DNA from 2 places in the Streptococcus sp. oral taxon 431 genome. Region 2 is predicted to be linked to the other one. Evidence: predicted binding sites of a transcription regulator. Region 2 holds the regulator's gene; the other holds the start of a gene.

Region 1 (10,626 bases), 670 kb from region 2:
AGTATCATCTACGGACCACGGATTGGGGCTATCTTAGGTTTCTTGATGGGAATGATTAGCTTGACTGTCAATACGATCACTATTCTCCCAACTAGCTACCTCTTCTCTCCTTTTGTACCAAATGGGAATCTAGCTTCACTTGCTATTGCTATTATTCCTCGTATCTTAATCGGTTTGACACCATACTTTGTCTATAAACTCCTCAGAAACAAGGCGGGGCTTATCTTTGCGGGAGCTCTCGGTTCACTTACCAATACTGTATTTGTACTAGGCGGTATCTTCTTCCTTTTTGGAAATGTTTTTGACGGAAATATCCAAAAACTATTAGCTACTGTTATCTCAACAAACTCTATCGCAGAACTGATTATCTCAGCAATACTCACCCTAGTTATTGTTCCGAGACTTGAAAAAATCAAAAAATAAGAGGTCGGGAAAATCCCGACCTCGATTTTTATTTGCGCTGAAACTCTACTCCAGCATTTAGTGAATTTTAAAGAGTCAAAAAATCCTTTGAAACAATATTTTTCTCTATCTAAAAGCATGATTGTAAAGATTCACGGATATGAGAAAAAGGTTCAATCTTGATAAAATCTTTACTTTCCCACAGCCTTTTTATCTGCTTATTATTGGGCAAGACGTGCTTCTTCTAAAATCTTTTCAATCTTTGTTGTTAACAAATCAATAGCTACTGTATTGGTCACTCCTTCTGGAATAACGATATCTGCATAACGCTTTGTTGGCTCGATAAATTGATGATACATGGGTTTCACTACACCAAGATACTGGTTAATAACGCTATCTAAACTACGACCACGTTCTTCCATATCACGCTTAATACGACGAATGATACGGACATCATCATCTGTATCTACGAAAATCTTGATATCCATCAAATCACGAAGACGTTTGTCCTCCAAAACCAAGATTCCTTCTACGATAAAGACATCTTGGGGTTCTTGACGATAGGTTTTAGAACTTCTGGTATGGGCAGCATAGTCGTAGGTAGGAATATCAACTGGACGTCCTGCCAACAACTCTTTGATTTGCGCAATCATCAAATCAGTATCAAAAGCAAAAGGGTGGTCGTAGTTGGTCTTGATACGTTCTTCAAAGGTTAGATGTGATTGATCTTTATAGTAGGAATCATGCTCAATCATAGCTATTTTCTCATTTGGAAAATGCGATAAGATTGCTTTAGATACGCTTGTCTTTCCTCCTCCAGATCCCCCTGTTACTCCGATAATGATTGGTCTATTTTGCATTGTAGCCTCCTTGTATTTTCCCTTGTCTATTTTACCATATTTTTGATAAATTTTACAGATGGAGTTTTCTACAAAAAGAGAAGAAAAAGTCCTCATAGCTAGAAGCTACAAGGATTTGTAATTGATTAATCGAAGTCAACGTATTCTTTAGATAGTTCAAGAACTTCTTCCATTGTTGAACATTCAGTAAGAGCACGGTTAGCGTATTCTTGCATTTTAGCAGTGTCAAGTTTCTTCATCAAGCTACGTGTACGAAGTACAGATGTAGCTGACATAGAGAACTCATCCAAGCCCATTCCGACAAGAAGTGGAACAGCTGTTTGGTCACCAGCCATCTCACCACACATACCAGCCCATTTACCTTCAGCGTGAGCTGCTTTGATAACGTTATTGATCAAACGAAGGATTGATGGGTTGTATGGTTGGTAAAGGTATGAAACTTGCTCGTTCATACGATCAGCAGCCATTGTGTATTGGATCAAGTCGTTTGTACCAATTGAGAAGAAGTCTACTTCTTTTGCAAATTGGTCTGCAAGCATAGCTGCCGCAGGAATTTCAATCATGATACCAACTTGGATGTCATCCGCAACTGCAACACCTTCAGCAAGAAGGTTTGCTTTTTCTTCATCGAATACTGCTTTAGCTGCACGGAATTCTTTCAAAAGCGCAACCATTGGGAACATGATACGCAATTGACCGTGTACAGAAGCACGAAGAAGAGCACGGATTTGAGTGCGGAACATTGCATCTCCAGTTTCAGAGATAGAGATACGAAGTGCACGGAATCCAAGGAATGGGTTCATTTCATGAGGCATATCGAAGTAAGGAAGTTCCTTGTCACCACCGATATCCATTGTACGGACAACAACTGGTTTACCGTTCATTCCTTCAAGAACAGCCTTGTATGCTTCGTACTGCTCGTCTTCAGTTGGGAAGTCTTGAGAATCCATGTACAAGAACTCTGTACGGTAAAGACCGACAGCTTCTGCACCATTGTCATTAACACCTTCAACGTCTTTTGGAGTACCAATGTTTGCTGCCAATTCGAAGTGTTTACCGTCAGCAGTAACTGTTTGAGCATCTTTCAAGAGTGCCCACTCAGCTTTTTGTTGAGCGTAAGCTTCACCAGCTGCTTTGAATTCAGCTGCTTGTTCTTCAGTAGGGTTGATAATCACTTCACCTGTAATACCATTAACAGCAAGTAGGTCACCATCTTTAACGATTTCAGTGATATTATTTGTACCCAAAACTGCAGCGATTTCAAGTGTACGAGCCATGATAGCTGAGTGACTTGTACGACCACCAATGTTTGTTACAAAAGCTTTTACAAAGTTTTTGTCCAATTGAGCTGTATCAGATGGAGTCAAGTCGTGAGCGATCACGATCACTTCTTCATTGATAGAAGCTGGGTTTGGCAATTTTTTACCAAGGAGGTTAGCCAATACACGTTTTGTTACGTCGCGGATATCCGCTGCACGTTCTTGCATGTATGGGTTGTCTTCCATGCCTTCAAAGATTGTGATAAACATGTCTGTAACTTCTTTCAGACCTGCTTCTGCATTCACTTTCTTAGCACGGATAGTTTCTTTGATTTGACCAATCAATTCAGGGTCAGCAAGAACCATCAAGTGGGCGTCAAATACTTGTGCCGCTTCTTCACCAAGCGTACCTACAGCCTTCTCGCGGATAAGAGAAAGCTCGTTTTGAGAAGCTTCAAGAGCAACATCCAAACGAGCCTCTTCTGCATTTGTATCTTCGACTGTAACAGTCTCGAATGATAAATCCGGTTGAACGAGTAGATATGCTTTTGCAACTGCAACACCGTCAGATGCTGCGATTCCTTTAAGCATTTCTGTCATTTCCTTATGCCAATCCTTCTTTTTCCATTGTTTCTGAGATTGCAGCGATAGCGTCATCAGCGTCTGCACCTTCAGCAGTGATTGTAACGTCAGCACCTTGACCAACACCAAGGCTCATTACACCCATGATAGATTTAAGGTTAACTGATTTACCTTTGTACTCAAGAGTGATATCTGAAGCAAATTTGCTAGCAGTTTGTACCAACAATGTTGCTGGACGTGCGTGAATACCTGTTTCTGCCACTACGTGGAAATCTTTAGAAGCCATAGTTTGACTCTCCTTTAATAGTTTTCTTGTTGAGTTACATATCTGATAACCCTTACAATTTAGTATTATATCACCTTCATTGATATTTTTCAAGTATTTTATGGACTTTCTTCAATTTCCTTTCAGATAACTTGCTGAAAATCTTCTATTAAATTTAACAAAACACAGTATGTAGTTTTTATTAAGACGTCTATAATGAAATCATTGATTTTTCTTTAGTTATTTTTCAACCCTACACTATATATTGTGTTTGTTGGTAAAATCAGTAAAACAAGTACACAAGATTTAGTTTTAGAAAGTTGACAAAGTTTTTTTTTCTGATATACTAAGAAAGTAATAATTTTTTTAAAAGGAGTTACAGAAATGGTAACCGTATATTCTAAAAACAACTGTGTCCAATGTAAAATGACGAAACGTTTTTTAGACAGTAATAATGTTGAATATAAAGAAATCAATCTTGATGAACAACCTGAATACATTGATCAAGTAAAAGAGCTTGGCTTTAGTGCTGCTCCTATTATTCAGACACCGACAGAAGTTTTCTCTGGTTTCCAACCAGGTAAACTCAAACAACTTGCTTAAGAATCAGGACTAAAGCTTCTATGTCTACCTTAGAAGCCTTTCTTTTGTAATTAGATAAAGGATTTTTTATGGGATTAAAACAACTTGAAGATGTGACTTACTTCCGTCTTAACAACGAAATTAACCGTCCTGTTAATGGACAAATCATGCTTCACAAAGACAAAGAAGCTTTAGAAGCCTTCTTTAAAGAAAATGTTGTACCAAATACAATGGTTTTTAACTCAATTACGGATAAGATCAACTTCCTCATTGAGCATAACTACATTGAGACAGCATTTATCAAGAAATACCGTCCAGAATTTTTGGAAGAACTGCATCAATTTATTAAGGATCAAAACTTCCAATTTAAATCTTTCATGGCTGCCTATAAATTCTATAATCAGTATGCTTTGAAAACTAATGATGGGGAGTACTATCTTGAAAGCATGGAAGACCGCGTCTTCTTTAACGCCCTTTATTTCGCAGATGGTGATGAAGCGATTGCTATCGATATTGCCAACGAAATCATCCACCAACGTTATCAACCTGCTACTCCTTCTTTCTTGAATGCAGGCCGTGCGCGTCGTGGTGAGTTGGTATCTTGCTTCTTGATCCAGGTAACCGATGATATGAACTCTATCGGACGTTCTATCAACTCAGCTCTTCAACTTTCACGTATCGGTGGTGGCGTGGGAATTTCCCTCAGCAACCTTCGTGAAGCTGGAGCACCTATCAAAGGGTATGAGGGTGCTGCTTCTGGTGTCGTACCAGTTATGAAGCTTTTCGAAGACAGCTTCTCTTACTCAAACCAATTGGGTCAACGTCAAGGTGCTGGGGTTGTTTACCTCAATGTCTTCCACCCAGACATTATCGCCTTCCTTTCAACTAAGAAGGAAAATGCCGATGAAAAAGTTCGTGTCAAGACTCTCTCACTTGGTGTTGTGGTACCAGATAAATTCTACGAATTGGCTCGCAAAAATGAAGAAATGTACCTTTTCAGCCCATACTCTGTTGAGCTTGAATACGGTGTGCCGTTCAACTACATCGACATCACTGAAAAATACGATGAGCTAGTCGCAAATCCAAATATCCGTAAGACAAAAATCAAGGCGCGTGATTTGGAAACTGAAATTTCTAAATTGCAACAAGAATCTGGTTATCCTTATGTCGTCAACATTGATACTGCTAACCGTGCAAATCCAGTTGATGGTAAGATTATCATGAGTAACTTGTGTTCTGAGATTCTCCAAGTGCAAGAACCAAGTCTTATCAACGATGCGCAAGAATTCCTAAAAATGGGTACTGATGTTTCATGTAATCTCGGTTCAACAAACGTAGTAAACATGATGACTTCACCTGACTTTGGTCGTTCTATCCGCGCCATGGTCCGTGCCCTTACTTTCGTTACAGATAGTTCACACATCGTAGCTGTACCTACGATTGATCATGGAAATAGCCAAGCTCATACTTTTGGTCTTGGTGCCATGGGACTTCACAGTTACCTTGCCCAACAACTGATTGAGTATGGATCCCCTGAGTCTGTTGAGTTTACTAGTATCTACTTTATGCTTATGAACTACTGGACCTTGGTAGAATCTAATAACCTCGCGCGTGAACGAGGTATCACCTTCCACAACTTTGAAAAATCAGATTATGCCAACGGTAGCTACTTTGATAAGTATTTGACTGGCGAATTCCTTCCAAAATCAGACCGTGTTAAAGAACTCTTCAAAGATATCTTTATCCCTACTGCTGCCGACTGGGCTGAACTTCGTGATAAAGTTAAAGCAGATGGACTTTACCACCAAAATCGCCTTGCTGTAGCGCCAAATGGTTCTATCAGTTACATCAACGATGTTTCTGCTTCTATCCACCCAATTACGCAACGTATCGAAGAACGCCAAGAGAAGAAAATCGGTAAGATTTACTATCCTGCTGCTGGTTTGTCAACAGAAACAATTCCTTACTACACTTCTGCTTATGACATGGATATGCGTAAGGTCATTGATGTTTATGCTGCTGCAACCGAGCACGTTGACCAAGGAATTTCACTCACACTCTTCATGCGTAGTGATATTCCAACAGGCCTTTACGAATGGAAGAAAGAAAACAAACAAACGACACGTGACTTGTCTATCCTTCGTAACTATGCCTTCAACAAAGGTATCAAGTCTATCTACTACGTCCGTACCTTTACAGATGATGGTGGAGAAGTCGGTGCTAACCAATGTGAAAGCTGTGTGATTTAATTCAACTCTCAAAAAAATTACATTTACTTAATCCATTAAACGTATTTTGCTGATAAAATCATGTAAGAATATAAAAGTCGGGCTTCCGACTTTTTGTTCGATTATAGTATAGAATTATGATAAAATAAGAATGATTACGTTATCGTATTACTACACACAGAAAGAGATTTCAAATGAAAACTTACTACAAAGCCATTAACTGGAATGCCATCGAAGATGTCATTGACAAATCAACCTGGGAAAAACTGACTGAGCAGTTCTGGCTCGATACGCGTATTCCCTTGTCAAATGACCTAGATGACTGGAGAAAGCTTTCTAACAAGGAAAAAGACCTTGTTGGTAAAGTTTTTGGAGGTTTGACCCTTCTTGATACCATGCAATCAGAAACTGGTGTTCAAGCCCTTCGTGCTGATATTCGTACGCCTCACGAGGAAGCTGTTTTTAACAATATCCAATTTATGGAATCTGTTCATGCTAAGTCTTACTCTTCTATCTTTTCTACCTTGAATACTAAGTCAGAAATAGAAGAGATTTTCGAATGGACCAACACCAATCCATATCTTCAGAAAAAAGCTGAAATTATCAATGAAATCTACCTAAACGGAACTCCTCTTGAGAAGAAAGTAGCTAGTGTTTTCCTTGAAACCTTCCTTTTCTACTCTGGTTTCTTTACACCACTCTACTATCTTGGAAACAACAAGTTGGCCAACGTAGCAGAAATTATCAAATTGATTATTCGTGATGAGTCAGTTCACGGAACCTACATCGGCTACAAGTTCCAGCTTGGTTTCAATGAATTGCCAGAAGAAGAGCAAGAAAAACTCAAAGAATGGATGTACGACCTGCTCTACACTCTTTACGAGAATGAAGAAGGCTACACAGAAAGCCTCTATGACGGTGTTGGTTGGACTGAAGAAGTTAAAACCTTCCTTCGTTACAATGCTAATAAAGCTCTTATGAATCTTGGGCAAGATCCTCTCTTCCCTGACTCAGCGGACGATGTCAACCCAATCGTTATGAACGGGATTTCAACTGGTACATCAAACCACGACTTCTTCTCTCAAGTTGGTAATGGTTATCTACTTGGTGAAGTTGAAGCTATGCAGGATGATGACTATAACTATGGACTAAATTAATACCTAACCTAAAAAACATCTAAGTTTATTTAAAAACTAGATGTTTTTTTTTGTTTATTTTTGTTTTCTTTAAGTTGCTTAGCTGTTTAAAATATGATAAAATAATATTAGATTTGGGGGTGGTTCAATGCTGAAGCAAGAAAAACTAGATACTATTTTAGAAATTGTTAATACAAAAGGGACTATCACTGTTAAAGAGATTATGAATCGCCTTGATATTTCCGATATGACAGCTAGACGATATTTACAAGAGTTAGCGGATAAGGATTTGCTGGTTCGAGTTCATGGTGGAGCTGAAAAACTTCGAACAGGTTCTTTGTTAAACAATGAGCGTTCTAACGTTGAAAAACAGGGGTTACAGACAGCAGAAAAACAAGAAATTGCTCGCTTTGCCGGTCACTTGGTTGAAGAAAGAGAAACTATTTTCATTGGTCCAGGTACCACATTAGAATTCTTTGCGCGTGAGCTTGCTATCGATAACATTCGAGTTGTTACCAATAGTTTACCTGTATTTCTCGTTCTAAATGAGCGTAAGCTAACTGATCTCATTCTAATCGGTGGTAATTATCGTTCAATTACTGGAGCCTTTGTAGGTACTCTAACCCTTCAAGATATCGCTAGTTTGCAATTTTCAAAAGCCTTCGTTAGTTGTAATGGTATCAAGGATCATGCTATCGCTACCTTTAGTGAAGACGAAGGTGAAGCTCAGAAATTAGCACTGGAAAACGCCAATAAAAAGTATCTCCTAGCTGACCATAGCAAATTTGATAAATTTGATTTCTTTACATTTTACAATATTTCAGATATCGACACTATTATCACTGATTCTAAATTAAGTGACCAAACGCTCCTATCCCTATCTAAACAAACTAAAATTATCAAGTCTAAGCCTTAAACTCTACAACTAGTCATAGAATCTAGTAGCTACTACTAATTCCATGGCTAGTTTTTTATTTTGCAAAAATTATAAAAAGTTCCCGAAATGTTTATAGATATTTACCAAGCAAAAATATTATAAAACTAAAAAACCTGAAAGTTATATCTTTCAGGTTTTTTGATCGGATTAATCAACTAATAGAATCGTTAGAAGATTTATTCTTCATCATCACGCTTACGACGTTTAGCCACTAATCCTAATCCAGTTAGACCTGCTACAACTCCAAGGAGAGCATTTGTAGCTGAAGCAGTTTCACCTGTATTTGGTAATTGCTTACGGGCCTTAGTGGTATCAGTTTGTAGAACTTGACTAGTTGAAGTCGAATGAGTCGTTGAAGTCGAATGAGTCGTTGAAGTCGAATGAGTCGCTGATGTTGAAGCACTTACACTTGTTGATGCCGAATGAGGCATTGATGTTGAGGTGCTTGTGCTTGCTGATGTTGAACGAGGCATTGATTGACTAATACTTGCTGATAATGATAGTGATTGTGATACTGATGTACTAATTGAATCAGATGTAATAATACTATCAATATCTAAGCTATCAAGTGACAAGCTTTCTGGCATTCCCTTACTTGTAACAACAGATGTGCTTGCTGATTGGCTTGCACTTGTTGATGCTGATTCTGAAGCCGATGTGCTTGCTGATTGGCTCGCACTTGTTGATGCTGACTCAGAAGCCGATGTTGATGCAGACTCTGACGCACTTGTTGATGCTGATTCTGAAGCCGATGTGCTTGCTGACTCTGACGCACTTGTTGACGCTGACTCTGAAGCCGATGTGCTTGCTGATTGGCTTGCACTTGTTGATGCTGATTCAGAAGCTGATGTTGATGCAGACTCTGATGCGCTTGTGCTTGCTGATTCAGAGGCGCTTGTTGATGCTGACTCAGAAGCTGATGTTGATACAGACTCTGACGCACTTGTGCTTGCTGATTGGCTTGCACTGGTTGACGCTGACTCAGAAGCTGATGTGCTTGCTGATTCAGAAGCCGATGTACTTGCTGATTCAGAGGCACTTGTTGATGCTGATTCTGAAGCCGATGTGCTTGCTGACTCTGACGCACTTGTTGATGCTGATTCAGAAGCTGATGTTGATGCAGACTCTGATGCGCTTGTGCTTGCTGATTCAGAGGCGCTTGTTGATGCTGATTCAGAAGCTGATGTGCTTGCAGACTCTGACGCACTTGTTGACGCTGATTCTGAAGCCGATGTGCTTGCTGATTCTGATGCGCTTGTACTTGCAGATTCTGATGCACTTGTTGATGCTGATTCAGAGGCGCTTGTTGACGCTGATTCTGATGCGCTTGTTGACGCTGACTCAGAAGCTGATGTACTTGCTGATTCAGAGGCACTTGTTGATGCTGATTCTGAAGCCGATGTGCTTGGTGATTCTGAAGCACTTGTTGATGCAGACTCTGAAGCACTTGTTGACGCTGACTCAGAAGCTGATGTACTTGCTGATTCTGACGCACTTGTTGATGCTGATTCAGAAGCTGATGTTGATGCTGATTCTGAAGCCGATGTGCTTGCTGATTCTGATGCGCTTGTACTTGCTGACTCTGACGCACTTGTTGATGCAGACTCTGACGCACTTGTTGACGCTGACTCTGAAGCTGATGTACTTGCTGATTCAGAGGCGCTTGTTGATGCTGATTCAGAAGCTGATGTTGATGCAGACTCAGAAGCTGACGTTGAGGCTGATTCAGAAGCGCTGGTTGACGCTGACTCTGATGCTGATGTGCTTGCTGACTCTGACGCACTTGTGCTTGCTGACTGGCTCGCACTTGTACTTGCTGATTCTGAAGCCGATGTGCTGGCTGATTCTGACGCACTTGTTGATGCTGACTCAGAAGCTGACGTTGAGGCTGATTCAGATGCTGATGTTGACGCTGACTCTGACGCACTTGTTGATGCAGACTCTGATGCGCTTGTTGATGCTGATTCAGAAGCTGATGTTGATGCAGACTCTGATGCGCTTGTGCTTGCTGATTGACTCGCACTTGTACTTGCTGACTCAGAAGCTGACGTTGATGCTGACTCAGAGGCGCTTGTGCTTGCAGATTCAGATGCTGATGTGCTGGCTGATTCTGAAGCTGATGTTGATGCAGACTCTGACGCACTTGTTGACGCTGACTCAGAAGCTGATGTGCTTGCTGATTCTGATGCAGACGTTGAGGCTGACTCAGATGCACTTGTTGATGCTGATTCAGATGCGCTTGTGCTTGCTGATTCTGACGCACTTGTTGATGCTGACTCAGAGGCTGACGTTGATGCAGACTCAGATGCTGATGTGCTTGCTGACTCTGATGCACTTGTTGATGCTGACTCTGACGCGCTTGTTGATGCTGATTC
Region 2 (10,626 bases):
TTGAGAAAATCGACGACCGTGACCCTCGTATCCAGTATGGTTCCATGTTTAAGGATTGGAGCGATGCAGAACTCTATGCTTCTACAGAGAAGTATGCTGACATCAACGCTGATGATAGCCTCGCTTCTGAAGCCACTGCAACCATTCCATTCTCTGGAACAGGTATCCGAATCTATGGATTAAAAACAGCATCACTAGGCAAGGCACTTGTCACACTCGATGGCAAAGAAATGCCAGCCCTTGATTTCTACACTCCGGGAGCGACTGAAAAAGGTGCATTAATTGGCGAATTTACCAATCTAGCAGATGGCGATCACGTTCTTACTTTGAAAGTCGATCCAAATTCTCCAGAAGGACGAAAGAAAGTTTCTCTCGATTCCTTTGATATCTTAAAAGCTCCGTCCGTATCACTCGATAGTCCAAGCCTTGACCCTATTAATTCCAAAGATAAGACTGTTACCTTAACCCTACCAACTGGCAATTGGGATGGAGTCGCTGTGACCTTCCCTGGTATCAAAGATCCTCTTCTACTCAGAAAAGTCGATGATGGCCATCTTGTCACATCAGGTGAACAAACTGTTCTAACCATTAAGGATAACAAGGTCCAACTAGACATTCCTGATGCTACAGATCGTAAAGCTGGTAATTCGATAGAAGCTTATGCCATCCAAGATACAACAACTACTAGTCCTGTTGTAACTGTCTTTCCTAAGGACGAAACTGCTCCAGTTGAAGAAAAAATCTTTACAAGCAAAGGGGATGAGCCTGCTCCAGTAGTAACCATTCCTGAGTACACAGATCCTATTGGTACTGCTGGTGAGCAGGAGGCACCTACTGTGAAAAGACCTGAATACACTGGTCCTATCGGAACTGCTGGTGAGCAGGAGGCACCTACTGTAGAAACTCCTGAATACACTGGTCCTATCGGAACAGTTGAGGATCAAGAGGCACCTACTGTGGAAAGACCTGAATACACTGGTCCTATCGGAACTGCTGGTGAGCAGGAGGCACCTATTGTGGAAATTCCTGAATACACTGGTCCTATCGGAACTGCTGGTGAGCAGGAGGCACCTACTGTGGAAATTCCTGAATACACTGGTCCTATCGGAACAGTTGGAGATCAAGAGGCACCTACTGCGGAAAGACCTGAATATACCAAACCTATTGGAACAGGTAGTGGTCAAGCCTCGCCAAGTAACACAGTTCCTGAGTTTAAACTCAAAGTATTGAAAGACAAGACTACAAGAGTTCAAGTTATTAGTGGCACAACTGAACTAGGAGGCGCAAGCTACCTCGACAGTCAAAAAGTTGAAAATAAAGAACTCTTGGGCAAGAAATACGATGCTTTCGCTCTTCAACTCAAGGATAAAGATGGACAGCCAGTTCAACCAAAAGGTGCTGTACTCGTTCGACTACCAGTATCCGGTGATATTCAAGAACTCTATCAATTAACTTCAACAAATGAATTAAAACCACAAGAATTCACCATTCGAGACGGTATGATTGAGTTTATTACTTTTGACGTGAGCACCTACGCTATTGTCTACAAGACAGAAGGCTCAACTGTTAAACCTGTCCCAGCTCATACGGAAGAAAGAAATCTAGAAACCACAAAACCATTGGTTGAAAGTAATGAAGCCAATGATCAGGTCTCTACGAATGATAAACAACTCCCAGCCACAGGTGAACAAGCTAGCTCTCTCCTCTTTATAGCAGGTCTCAGCCTAGCCCTCTCAGCTACTTTCTTACTAAAAGGTAAGAAAAATTAAACATTGTCCCCCTAGGAATATAGATTTATTCCGCTATAAAAAAGGATGGACAATGTACTGACCCCAAAAAGTTAGACAATTAATTTAATCAAAGGATTTAGTTCTGTATTGTACAGGACTAAGTCCTTTTAGTTTTACCTTAATTCGTTTGTTGTTGTAGTAATCAATATAGTCTACAATAGCTTGTTCCAAGTGCTCAAGTGACTGAAACGTATTCTCATAACCATAAAACATTTCAGACTTAAGAATGCCAAAGAAAGATTCCATCATACCGTTATCTGGGCTATTTCCCTTACGTGACATAGATGGTTGGATTCCCTTATTCTTTAAAAAATGATGATAGAAATCGTGTTGGTATTGCCATCCTTGGTCACTATGGAGAATTGTATTTTCGTAATGGTTCTCTGTAAAGGCTTGTTCTAGCATAGCTTTCATTTGTACTAAGTTCGGCGAAGTAGAAAGATTGTAGGAGATAATTTCGCTGTTAAAGCCATCTAAAACTGGTGATAAATAAAGTTTCTGGCTGCTTGCTGGAATGGCAAATTCTGTCACATCTGTGTAGCACTTTTGCATTGGTTTGGTTGCTTCAAATTGACGTTGAATAAGGTTATCTGCTTTCTTGCCAACCTCTCCTTGGTATGAAGAATACTTCCGTTTACGGCGAATTCGAGCCGTTAAACTAAGTACTTTCATAAGACGCTGCACCTTCTTATGGTTCACTACGAAGCCACGATTTCGTAATTCTAGAGTTATGCGACGATAGCCGTAATTTCCGTTATGCTCAGTATAAATTGACTGAATTTCAGCTTTAATATCATAATCCTTATCGCTTTGATCCAGCTGTTTTAAGTGGTAATAATAGGTTGAACGGGCAAGCTTAATAATCTTTAGAAGGATATCTAAAGAAAACTCTGTTACCAGTCCTTGAACAATTTCCGTTTTTCTTCTTGCTCCTTTTCGTCCCTCAATCGGAGTTCTCTCAACTTTTTTAGAATGGCATTCTCCGCTCTCAAGTACTCATTTTCTGCTTGAAGACGTTCTAATTCTGTCATATCTTCAAATCTCTTCTTTGGCTTACATCCCATTTTAGGCGGTCTCCCTCTTGTTTTCTCAACAATAGTATACCCGTTTTTCTTATATTGTGCCAGCCAATTCGAAAGTAATCCACTACTTGGAAGAGCATAATCCAGAGACACCCTAATTTGTGAACGTCCCTCAAGAAGAACTTTATCAATGATCTCTTGTTTTAGTTCAGAAGAATAGTAACAATTCTTTCCTTTTTTGACGATTTCTATTCCATAACGATTAATCAATTTAATCATGTACTGAAGATTAGAAATGTTTATCCCAAATTGATTTGAAAGTTGTCTAAAGCTCTCTCCTTTCTTTCTTAATTCATATATTTGAACTTTATCTTCATAAGTTAATTTCATAATAAAAACACCCCAAAAGTTAGATTTTTATGTCTAACTTTTGGGGTGCAGTTCAAAATCATTCCATCCTTTTTCTATTTCAATAATATACTACAAATCAAATCCTATTCACATCTTTTGTAAATGATTTGGTGGGGTAGATAAGTGGTAGAACAAGTCTTGATGTTCTACCGTTTTTTTATAATCACTATTTCCGTTTTCTTGCAATTAGGTGAATCGGTGTTCCTTCAAAGACAAAGGCCTTGCGGATTTGATTTTCCAAGAAACGCAAGTAAGAGAAGTGCATGAGCTCTTCTTCGTTGACAAAGATGACAAAGGTTGGTGGTTTGGTTGCAACTTGGGTCGCATAGAAGATTTTGAGGCGTTTTCCTTTGTCTGTCGGTGTTGGGTTGATGGCGATAGCATCCATAATCACATCATTCAAGACAGCTGATGGAATACGGGTATTTTGACTCTCGCTGATTTGCTTAATCATCTCAGGCAACTTGTGGAGACGTTGCTTGGTCAAAGCTGAAACAAAGATAATCGGTGCGTAAGGCAGGTATTGAAACTGCTCACGGATATCCTCTTCCCAGTTTTTCATGGTGTGGTTATCTTTTTCAAGAGTATCCCACTTATTGACCACGATAATCATCCCTTTACCAGCTTCGTGGGCAAATCCAGCGATACGCTTGTCATACTCACGAATACCTTCCTCGGCATTGAGAACCATCAAAACTACATCTGAACGGTCAATAGCACGCATAGCACGCATAACCGAGTATTTCTCAGTATTTTCATAGACTTTACCTGACTTACGCATACCAGCCGTATCAATCATGGTAAACTCTTGACCGTCAGCATCTGTAAAATGGGTATCAATGGCATCACGAGTGGTACCAGCAACAGGGCTGGCAATGACGCGATCTTCTCCCAAAATGGCATTAATCAAGCTAGATTTTCCAACATTTGGACGACCAATCAAGCTGAATTTAATAACATCTGGATTTTCTTCTTCAACTTCATGTGGGAGGTTTTCCACAATAGCATCCAGCACATCCCCTGTCCCGATACCGTGAACAGATGAGATAGGCAGCGGTTCACCCAATCCAAGAGCATAGAAATCATAGATATCATTTCGCATCTCTGGATTGTCCACCTTGTTAACGGCTAAGATGACTGGTTTATGAGTTTTATAAAGTTTACGGGCAACGTATTCGTCCGCATCTGTAATTCCTTCTTTACCAGACACGACAAAGACGATAACATCAGCTTCTTCCATGGCAATTTCTGCCTGGTGCTTGATTTGTTCCATGAAAGGCGCATCGACATCATCGATACCCCCAGTATCAATCATACTAAAAGAACGATTGAGCCACTCACCTGTGGCATAGATACGATCTCGCGTTACACCTTCAATATCTTCTACGATTGAGATGCGTTCTCCCGCGATACGGTTAAATAGGGTTGATTTCCCAACATTGGGACGCCCTACAATGGCAACAGTTGGTAAGGCCATGTTTTCTCACTTTCTACAATAACTTCTTCTGCTCAAGATTTTCTCGAGTCGAGCTTGGTTCTGGATTGCCGAATTGCTCCGCTAAACGTTGACTCCAAGTGGTAGTCGCACGCGCACCTGCATATTCAGTCTGTACACGGTCATAGGCTTTAATTGCCTCAGTTGACTGTTCTTGGTATTCTTCCTCAAAGACAACATTCTCTAGGGGCAGTCTTGGTTTTACATCATGCTGTTGATTTGGCACACCGAGTGCAATCCCAAAGACTGGATAGGTATAGTCAGGAAGCTTGAACAATTCTGCTAACTCAACAGACTTGTAACGCACCAAACCGATAATCACTCCACCATAGCCTAAGCTTTCTGCCGCAAGCAAGGCATTTTGTCCAGCCAAAGCCGCATCTACTGAAGTGATGAGGAGTCCTTCCACCCCTTGAGGTTGGAAAACATCCGTATGAAGACGAGCCCCTTTTTCTGCACGGTTTAGATCACCAACAAAAAGTAAAAATGCTGCAGACTGGCGAATCGCTTCCTGAGGAACTAGCTCAAATAAGGCGTCCTTCTTTTCTTGACTTCTGACAAGAATGACCGAGTAGGATTGGAAATTTTTCCAAGAAGAAGCCATTTGGGCAGCTGTCAAAATCTCATTTAAGTCTGCTTGGGGAATCTCTTGCTCCTTAAATCTGCGCACGGAAGTGTGAGCTTTCATTACTTTGATTGTTTCTGTCATCGGCGATTTTCTCCTTCAAGTCTTGTTTCCTCTGCTAAATAACGAATGCGTTCCATGACGCGTCTAGCTTCCCAGGTTTCGTCATTTCCGTTTTTCCCTTTAGCGAAATGCTTCTCCAAATCTTCAAAGTTGAAGTTGGAGGTAAAAAAGGTTGGCAAATCTTCCTGCATACGATATTGGAGAATGACCTGCAGGATCTCGTCACGCACCCAAGCTGTTGATTGCTCAGCACCAATATCATCCAAAATCAAGACTTCAGCAAGCTTAATCTCATCCACCAAGGTCTTGACATTGCCATCACCGATGGCATTTTTGACATCGATGACAAAGCTCGGATAGTGGAGGAGCGTTGATGAAACACCACGTTTTTCTGACAAATCATGGGCTAGGGCAGCCACCATGAAACTTTTACCCACACCAAAGTCTCCATATAAGTAGAGACCTTTTCGAATAGCTGGATATTGCTCCACAAAGGCTAGGAGCTTTTCAAAAACTGGCAAGCGCCCCAAATCATCCAAGTCTACTTGAGCTAAACTAGCCTTCTTGAGACTAGCTGGAAGATTGATTAGCTTGAGACGGTTTTTAATCGCCGCTTCTTTTTCTGCTGCAATTAGCTCTGGAGTCTCTTCATAAGAGACATCTGCATAGCCATGGTTCATGACTAGGATAGGTTTGTAGCCACGCGCGATATAGTCTGTATCTCCTCGGAGGAACTTATCTCTCTCAGTGATGTATTGGTTAAACTTGGAAATACTACGGTTTAACTCCTCCTGACTGAGTGATTCTTTCTGGATAAAGGCTGCAACATCAGGGTCCTTCACAATTTGCTGGACTAAATCCTGATACTGAAATCGGCTTGGTTGACGCTTGAGCACGTCTCCGACACTTTCCATCTAGTCTCCTCCTTTTTCTAATCGAGCTAACATTTCTTTTTTCTTACGTTCTAGTTCTAAGCGAGTTTCTTCGCTAGTTTCATTCTTATATTCAGGATTGCTCCATTTAGGCACATTGGTTTTTGCTGGGGCAGTCTGATTCTGCTTTTGCGTTTTTGCTTTTTGGCCACGTTCACGAATTCGGAGGACAGCCTCCTCAGCACTACGGATATTTTGATAGGCGTAGTCATTAGCTACCTTCATGGCGTATTTTTCATTGATATTGGCCGAATCAACCTTATTAAAGGTCAGGAGCAAGATAACATTAATCACTTCATCCAGCAAGCCCAAGGCAGCCATCTGCTGGAGCAGGTCCCGTTCAGTCTGAGTAATACTTCCCTTGCGGGTCTGCTTAATCTCAGCAAGGAACTGCAAGGCTGTCTTTCTCTTAGCCTCTCGGATAATGGTTGCCTCCTTGGGACTAAAGTCAGAAGTCACAGGCTTTTGCGCTATCTTTTCACGGATGCGTTTGACAGAAATCACTTGCGACATTGCTGTCGCTTTGGCTACTTGATAAGTTTCAAACCAAGTCCACCTCTGCTCGTCTGCTATTGCAAACAAGGCCAAAACATCCGAAGTCTCATCTTGAAAACGAAGACCATCACGGGCCATGAGCTGACGAAAATGCTCCAAATCAAAATCATCTGCTAGAGGCTGACTGCTAGAGGTTTCTTGACTAGCAGACTCGGATAACTGAGGGAAGATTTGACTCAAGGCCACCGAGATAGGTTCCCCTTCAACACTTTCCTGTCTCATGGCTGCAACCGCACTATCCCCAATCATTTTTTCTAACAAGGTCCGATAAACTGTATGTTGTAAAAATTCTTGAGTCGATAGGGGAGAATGAAGTAACAAGTTATAAGACTCCCCCTGTTGATAGAGGGTCACCAATTTCATGGCTGTCAGAGTTTTAAAAGCCTTTAAAAGACTATCCATCCCAAAATTCAAATGATTGAGCATGGCTGCAAAGAGATGCTCCTTTTGACCATCATCCCAAAAAATCACAGCATAAAGATAGAGGCTCAGCGCCTCCTGACCGATAATCGGGAGGTAGCACTGCACCATTGATGAGGTATCTTGCGACACCCGATTATTCTTTACAAAAGAAAAACGGTCATTTGGCTTCATTTATTTTTCCTTTTTCTTTTTAGAGGATTGTGTAATCTGCTGGAGTAGGCTTTCAAGCTCACTCACATCCTTAAAACTACGGTAAACACTGGCAAAACGGACATAAGTAATCTCATCTAGCTCTGCCAACTCTTCCATAACCAAGGAACCAATAACCTCACTCTGAATTTCATTTTCATTGCGACTACGGAGTTTTTGTTCGATGCGATTGACCACCATGCCAATCTCATCACTAGACACTGGACGTTTCTGGGCTGAGCGAATAATCCCGTTAAAGATTTTATCTCTTGAAAATTGTTCCCGTGTACCATCTTTTTTGACCACAACCAGCGTTCTCTCTTCAACACGTTCATAGGTTGTAAAACGATGCTGGCACTCTTCACACTCACGTCTTCTTCTGATTGTATTTCCTTCTTCAGCCTGGCGACTATCGATCACACTTGATTTTGTAGCGCCACATTTTGGACAACGCATGCCTTTCCCTCCTTGTCGTTTTCTTTTCATTATACCATTTTTTAAGAGATTCCCAAAATAATTCTCCTTTTGGCTTGACAAGTTTTTTGTTTTGTTGTATTATTGAATTAACACAAAGGTAATTAGAAAGGAGATCGTGATGTCTTGGACATTTGATAACAATAAACCCATTTATTTGCAGATTATGGAGAAAATCAAATTGCAGATTATTTCCCATAAACTCGAGCCCAATCAACAGCTTCCAACCGTTAGAGAATTAGCTAGCGAGGCAGGGGTTAATCCCAACACCATCCAGCGTGCCCTATCGGACTTGGAGAGAGAAGGCTTCGTTTATACCAAGCGGACGTCAGGACGCTTTGTCACAGAGGATTTGGACTTGATCCTCCAATCCCGTAAGCAACTGTCAGAAGAACAGCTGCAACAGTTTGTAACAGGCATGGTAGAATTTGGTTATGAAAAAGAAGAACTACCGACTGTTTTGAGAGATTATATTGAAGGAGTTTAAACTATGACCTTGTTAGCATTAGAAAATGTGTCAAAATCCTATGGAGCAAGCCCTGCTCTTACAAATGTTTCCCTTGAAATTCCAGCTGGAAAAATCGTTGGTCTCCTTGGCCCAAACGGTTCTGGAAAGACAACCTTGATTAAACTAATCAACGGCTTGCTACAGCCAGAGGAAGGGCGTATCCTTATCAATGGCATGGAACCAAGCCCAGCAACTAAAGCGATTGTTTCTTATCTGCCTGATACGACCTATCTAAACGAGCAAATGAAGGTCAAGGAAGCTCTCACTTATTTCAAGACCTTCTACCAAGATTTTAATCTGGAACGTGCTCAAGGTCTTCTTCGTGACCTTGGCATCGATGAAAATAGCCGTTTCAAGAAACTCTCAAAAGGGAACAAAGAAAAGGTTCAGTTGATCCTTGTCATGAGTCGCGATGCTCGTCTATATGTGCTTGATGAACCAATCGGGGGTGTCGACCCCGCAGCTCGTGACTATATCTTGAACACCATCATCAACAACTACTCTCCAACTTCAACTGTCTTGATTTCAACCCACTTGATTTCAGACATTGAACCAATCTTGGATGAGATTATCTTCCTAAAGGATGGAAAAGTCGTCCGTCAAGGAAATGTTGATGATATTCGCTATGAGTCTGGAGAGTCTATTGACCAGCTCTTCCGTCATGAGTTCAAAGCCTAGTTAAAGGAGATTATTATGTTTTGGAATTTAGTTCGTTATGAATTTAAAAATGTTAACAAATGGTATTTAGCCCTCTATGGTGCTGTGTTGGCTCTTTCTGCTCTTATCGGGGTTCAAGCTAGTTCCCTAAAATCCATCGATACACCTGATCAACAAATGATTATGTTAGTATTTCTAGGTCTGGTTTTTGGCGGACTAATCATTACCTTGAGTATTTCAACTTTGATTTTGATCATCCGTCGCTTCAAAGGCAGTGTCTATGACCGACAAGGTTATCTCACTTTGACCTTGCCAGTTTCCGAACACCAGATTATCTTAGCCAAACTCTTGGGGGCCTTCATTTGGTCTCTCATCAGTTCAGCAGTCTTGGTTCTGAGCATTTATATCATTCTTGTGATCATTGAGCCTAATTTCATTGATTTGCTTACTTTTAAAGACTTGTTCCAACAGTACCTAGACAGTATCGGCTTATCTCTGATTTCATATATCCTCAGCACAGTTTCAGGAATCCTTTGCATCTACTTGGCAATCTCTATCGGACAACTCTTTAATGAATACCGTACAGCTCTTGCCGTTTTAGCCTATATTGTTATCCAGATCGTGCTCGGTTTTGTCGGTCTCAACCTTCGCATAGATACTAATTTCAATATGATGCTTACATTTGAAATCTTTACAGATTTAATCCTAATTGCTGGATTCTACCTCGGTACTTACTATATCTTGAAAAATAAAGTTAATTTGCAATAAAAAATGCCCAGCTACTAGAGCTGGGTTTTTGCGTTAACTTAAAATCAAATTGGCTACGATCGGACTGACAAATACGTAGAGAATACCTGTAACACCGATGGCTAGTCCTCCCATAGCACCTGCAACTGGTCCATAGCGAAAGGCCGTTCCAGTTCCAACTGCGTGACCTGTTCCACCCAGGGCTAGTCCAGCCGCTACTGGATCGTCTATTTTTAGCCACTTTAGAAGTGTTGGGCCGATCACGCTGGTCAAAATCCCCGTCGCTACTACAACTACTAGGGTCACGGTAGTCAAGCCCTGCAACTTTTCTGTAATCCCTACTGCCATAGCGGTCGTTACTGACTTAGGAAAGAGGGAAATGGCTAGGAAAAAGTCCATGCCAAAGATTTTTGCGACTAAGGCTGTAAAAGAGGTATTGACGATGACAGCTAGGAAGCACCCCAGCAAGATACTTCTGACATGATGCTTCATCAAGTGGAAACTCTTATAAAGGGGAATTCCTAGAGCCACTGTTGAAGGAACAATCAAGTTATTAAGATAAACCCCACCTTGGTAGTAATCTTGGTAGGAAATGCCAGTTACCTTTAGAAAGATGATAATAAAAATAGCTGACAGCAGCAAGGGAGTCGTTAAGGGATGAGGATAGCGTCTGAAAATCATCATTCCCCCAAGATAGGCTAAGATTGATAAAGCAATCCCAAATAGGGGATTAGA

The links. Region 2 encodes NrdR, which represses ribonucleotide reductase genes. Its sites were predicted from a motif close to ACACNATATATNGTGT; they were not measured.
Region 1: a site for NrdR is predicted at 3,624-3,639, ahead of nrdH (glutaredoxin-like protein NrdH). Genes of this name have one in related genera too.

The regions. Positions count from the first base shown of each region.
Region 1 covers NZ_CP014264.1:1,096,365-1,106,990, reverse strand. The annotation lists gene AXE83_RS05170 (ECF transporter S component) at 1-423, shown strand, start outside; gene udk (uridine kinase) at 624-1,262, opposite strand; gene ptsP (phosphoenolpyruvate--protein phosphotransferase) at 1,388-3,121, opposite strand; gene AXE83_RS05155 (phosphocarrier protein HPr) at 3,126-3,389, opposite strand; gene nrdH (glutaredoxin-like protein NrdH) at 3,753-3,971, shown strand; gene nrdE (class 1b ribonucleoside-diphosphate reductase subunit alpha) at 4,040-6,199, shown strand; gene nrdF (class 1b ribonucleoside-diphosphate reductase subunit beta) at 6,373-7,335, shown strand; gene AXE83_RS05135 (DeoR/GlpR family DNA-binding transcription regulator) at 7,463-8,230, shown strand; gene AXE83_RS11780 (LPXTG cell wall anchor domain-containing protein) at 8,428-8,838, opposite strand; partial or broken gene AXE83_RS11775 (hypothetical protein) at 9,985-10,626, opposite strand, start outside.
Region 2 covers NZ_CP014264.1:428,523-439,148, reverse strand. The annotation lists gene AXE83_RS10435 (SIALI-17 repeat-containing surface protein) at 1-1,769, shown strand, start outside; one part of gene AXE83_RS10430 (IS3 family transposase) at 1,854-2,761, opposite strand; one part of gene AXE83_RS10430 (IS3 family transposase) at 2,761-3,202, opposite strand; gene der (ribosome biogenesis GTPase Der) at 3,390-4,700, opposite strand; gene AXE83_RS02140 (NADPH-dependent oxidoreductase) at 4,714-5,427, opposite strand; gene dnaI (primosomal protein DnaI) at 5,424-6,320, opposite strand; gene AXE83_RS02130 (DnaD domain protein) at 6,321-7,487, opposite strand; gene nrdR (transcriptional regulator NrdR) at 7,488-7,961, opposite strand; gene AXE83_RS02120 (GntR family transcriptional regulator) at 8,101-8,466, shown strand; gene AXE83_RS02115 (ABC transporter ATP-binding protein) at 8,470-9,165, shown strand; gene AXE83_RS02110 (hypothetical protein) at 9,181-9,912, shown strand; gene AXE83_RS02105 (LrgB family protein) at 9,946-10,626, opposite strand, start outside.